2 regions of the Rhizobacter sp. P5_C2 genome follow, and region 1 is predicted to be linked to the other one. Evidence: riboswitches for the same ligand, from Rfam matches in the RefSeq annotation. Region 1 holds a riboswitch; the other holds the start of a gene.
The links. A riboswitch is a leader RNA that binds a small molecule or an ion and turns the genes downstream of it on or off. The one in region 1 is predicted to bind cobalamin.
Positions count from the first base shown of each region.

Region 2: linked by a shared signal. The riboswitch ahead of ACXJLU_RS28985 (TonB-dependent receptor) and the one ahead of ACXJLU_RS16645 (TonB-dependent receptor) in region 1 are both predicted to bind cobalamin.

Region 1 is NZ_JBFULV010000040.1:38,084-40,276, reverse strand. It holds gene cobJ (precorrin-3B C(17)-methyltransferase) at 1-657, shown strand, start outside; cobalamin riboswitch at 703-911, shown strand; gene ACXJLU_RS16645 (TonB-dependent receptor) at 1,001-2,193, shown strand, end outside.
Region 2 is NZ_JBFULV010000124.1:5,365-7,557, forward strand. It holds gene ACXJLU_RS28965 (EVE domain-containing protein) at 1-29, opposite strand, end outside; RNA gene ssrS (6S RNA) at 55-235, opposite strand; gene ACXJLU_RS28975 (cell division protein ZapA) at 276-596, opposite strand; gene ACXJLU_RS28980 (cell division protein ZapB) at 593-823, opposite strand; cobalamin riboswitch at 886-1,119, shown strand; gene ACXJLU_RS28985 (TonB-dependent receptor) at 1,276-2,193, shown strand, end outside.

The DNA of each region.
Region 1 (2,193 bases):
GAGGTGGTGCCCGGCGCGTCGGCGATCAACGCCTGCGCGGCCCGCGTCGGCGCGCCGCTGACGCACGACTTCTGCTCGATCTCGCTGAGCGACCTGCTGACGCCGTGGCCGGTGATCGCGCGCCGGCTCGATGCGGCCGCGCAGGCCGACTTCGTCGTCGCGCTCTACAACCCGAAGAGCGGCCGCCGCACGCGGCAGATCGTCGAGGCGCAGCGGCTGTTCCTGCGGCACCGCCGGCCCGACACGCCGGTGGCCGTCGTCAAGAGCGCCTACCGGCGCCGCGAGCGCATCGAGTTCACCACGCTGGCCACGATGGCCGAGAGCGAGATCGGCATGCTCAGCACGGTGCTGATCGGCAACAGCCACACCTTCGTGCGCGACGGGCTGATGGTCACGCCGCGCGGCTACTCGAACAAGTACGACATCGAGCAAGGCGGCGAGACGCGCGACGGCGAACGCGCCGGCCGCTCGCTGAGCACCGGCCTGCTGGGCTGGCTCGAAACACTGCAGGCGCAGGTCGCCGAGGGCCACACCATGGCCGACCTCGCGCGGCTGCACGGGCTGCCGGCCGACTACCTGGCGGCAACGCTGGCCGAGCCGATCGAGATCACCACCAGCAACACCACCAACGCGACGACCGACGAGGGGGAGGGCTGAGACCCGCGCGGGGGCGAGCCGATGGCCCCCGCGCGGCAGACACGACCAGGTGCCTGCGGCGTTCACTGCGCCGCGGGTCAAACGGGAACGGGGTTCGAAGCCCCGACTGCACCCGCAACGGTGTGCGAGCGCAGACGCGTCACGGCGGTTCTGTAGCGATACAGCACCGCCAGCCACTGGGCCCTCCGGCCCGGGAAGGCGACGCGTTCGGGGCCTGAAAGGGTCTCGGCTCGCGAGTCCGGATACCGGCCTGGCGTGAGGGGCCGCTGCCCGAGGGCCGCGGCGAACACCACGCATGCATCTGCGGGAATGCGGATGCCATGCAGCGACGAGTCTTTCAACGATGCAACAGCGCAAGCTGCCCCCCGCCCTGGCCGCCACGGCCCTGGCGATGACCTTCTTCACCCCTGCCCCGGCCACGGCCGAGGACAGCCCCGCCGCCCTGGCCCCCGTGACCATCATCGGCCGCGGCCAGGACATGATCGGCCTCGCCGACTCCGCCACCGAAGGCAAGGTCAGCGCCCAGCAGCTCGCGAACCGGCCGCTGCTGCGCCCGGCCGAGGTGCTGGAGACGGTGCCCGGCATGACCGTCACGCAGCACAGCGGCGACGGCAAGGCCAACCAGTATTTCCTGCGCGGCTTCAACCTCGACCACGGCAGCGACTTCGCGAGCTACGTCAACGGCATGCCGGTCAACATGGCCAGCCATGCGCACGGCCAGGGCTACATGGACCTCAACTTCCTGATCCCCGAGCTGATCGGCGCGATGCGCTACCGCAAGGGCGTCTACGCCGCCGAGGACGGCGATTTCGCAACCACCGGCTCGGCCCGCATCGAGTACCAGCGCGCGCTGCCGGCACCGATGGTCGACCTGAGCGTCGGCCCGCACGACTTCCGCCGCGTGCTCGCCGCGGGCAGCCGCCCGCTCGGACAAGAGAAAGACAGCGGCCCGACGCTGCTGGCCGCCTTCGAGGCCGCGACCAACGACGGACCGTGGCAGCAGCCCGAGCGGCTGCGCAAGGTCAACGGCGTGCTGCGCCTGTCCGAAGGCACGGCGCGCGACGGCTACGCGCTGACCGCGATGGCCTACCACGCCGAGTGGACCGCCACCGAGCACGTTCCCGAACACGCGATCGCCTCCGGCGAGATCGACCGCTTCGGCGAACTGGTGCCGGGCGACGGCGGGCGCACGCACCGCCACAGCCTGTCGGCCGACTGGGCCGGCAGCGACGGCAACACGCGCACGCAGGCCAGTGCCTACGTGATCGACTACGGCCTGAACCTGTTCTCGAACCCGTCCGGCTACATCAGCGGCGAGCAGGGCGACCAGCACGAGCAGGCCGACGAGCGCACCGTGTGGGGCGGGCAGGTGGCGCGCCACTGGGCGATCGCCCCGGCCGGCCACGAGACCGAGCTGACGCTGGGCGCGCAGCTGCGCCACGACCGCATCGGCACGCTCGGCCTGTACGGCACGGTGAACCGCCAACGGACCGGTACCGTGCGCGAAGACCGTGTGCGCGAGACGCTGCTGGGCCT
Region 2 (2,193 bases), on a different contig from region 1:
CTCTTCATGAGCCAGAACTGTTCGGTCATGGTGCTGCTGAAGCTGGGGAAATAAGGTGTCCGTCACGCACCGTGAGCCGCATTCCTGAACCCAGGCAGTTCAGGTGGGCGAGGTCAGCCGGGCTTCGGGTTCATCTGACGCGAGACGATCACACCAACCGGGCGATGTTCCAAGCCCTTGCTCGTAAGAGCATCGGTTCAAGGAAATATAAAACTCACGCGAACGCAACGGACTCGAAGAATTCTACGCGCGTCATCGGTCGCGAGTGTGTCTGTTCAGAGCAATTGCCCGTCGGCGCCAAGGGCTTGGTCGACACGGCGGATCAAAGCGTCTATGTCGATGTCTTCGGGGTTCGACGACAGCACGACCGGAGCGGGCGATGACTTCGGTGCGGCAGGCCGTTCGGCCAGTGCGTAGGCCAGGTTCAAGGCCGCCAGCACCGCGATCCGCTCGCGCGCCTTGACGCGGCCGCCGTCGCGGATCGCGCTCATTTCGCGGTCGACGTTGCCGACCGCCTCGAGCAGCGACGACTCGCCGCCTTCCGGGCAGCCGAGGATGTAGCTCTGCCCCATGATCGTCACTTCGATCTGCTTCATTTGGAGCGAGCTCCGGTGTCGGCACCGACGGCCGCCGGATCGGCCGGCAGGCGCTCGAGCAGCGCATCGATGCGGCCGCGCGCGGCGTTCAGCCGCGAGCGCAGGTTGTCGCGCTCATGCGTGACGGTCGCGAGTTGTTGTTCCAGCAAGGCGTTGGTGCGCTTCAGTTCATCGTGCCGCAGCAGCAGGCGCTCGAGGCGTTCTGCGAGTTCGTGGATCTTGGCCATGGCGCACCAATGGTGGATGGGAGCGCCGATTGTAGAGGGGCCGACCCGCCCGGCTTACAACCTACAATCGCGCCCGTTGGTGCCCGTGCCGGTGTTCACGCCGGCACAGTTAAACGGGAAGCAGAGGTTGCTCGACCGCCCTGGTCGCACGGCCCACCTGCGCTGCCCCCGCAACGGTAAGCGGACGAAGCCGATCGGCTTCAACCCCTGCGCATTGCCACTGGAGCCTCGCCGCTCTGGGAAGGTCGCACGGGTGGTTCCGCCAGCCCGGATACCGGCCAACAGGGCGGCGCCGCGTGCAAGCGTGGCGCCATGGGTGCGCACCAGCGGGGAAGCTGGCGCGCGCGGCTAGATCTATGGCAGTTCCTCTGATGAATTCTCGTACTCCGCAGCTGCGCGCGCCTGTCGCGCCGAGCCTGCTTGCCGGCGCTTGCGCCGCTGTTTTCGCTTCCATGCTCACCGTCCCCTCCGCCCAGGCGCAGACGGCCACCGCCGCCGCCGTCGCGGCCGACGGCAGCAGCGTGTTCGCGCCGGTGATCGTCACCGCGACGCGCTTTCCGGAAGACGCGTCGAAGCTGCCGTTCGGCGTCAGCGTGATCACGTCGGCCGACATCCGCGAAGCCGGCGTCACGACGGTCAACGAGGCCATCATGAAGCTGCTGGGCGTGCCCGGCCGGCTTGATTTCTATGGCGGCGGCGACTACTCGCTCGACCTGCGCAACTTCGGCACCACCTCCGACAACAACCAGGCGGTGATCGTCGACGGCATCAAGATCAGCGAGGCCGACCTCGGCGGCACGCGGCTCGCCGGCATCCCGATCGATTCGATCGAGCGCATCGAGGTGATCCGCGGCAGCGGCGCGGTGCTGTACGGCGAAGGCGCGACCGGCGGCGTGATCGTCATCACCACCAAGGCCGGCGCGGGCCTGCAGCGCAAGAGCGGCGCACAGGTCTACGCCGCGATGGGCAGCCACGCGCTGCTCGACACGCGCGCCAGCGGCACCGTGGTGGCCGGCAAGTTCTCGCTCGACGTGGCCGGCAACCACCGCGAGACCGACAACCACCGCGACAACTTCCGTTCCGAGATCGAAGGCGCCTCGGCCACCGTGCAATGGCAGGTCGCCGATGCCTTCCGGGTCGGCGCGCGCACCGGCTGGGACCAGCTCGACAGCGGCCTGCCGGGTTCGCTGACGGCCGCACAGTACGCCGACAACCCGCGCCAGACGAACACGCCGAACGACCGCGGGCGCATCCGCAACCGCAACCAGGGGCTGTTCGGCTCGGCGGTGCTGGGCGATTGGCAGCTCGGCCTGGACGCCGGCTGGCGCGACAAGCACCTGGAGAGCACCAGCAGCGGCGTCTCGACCTAC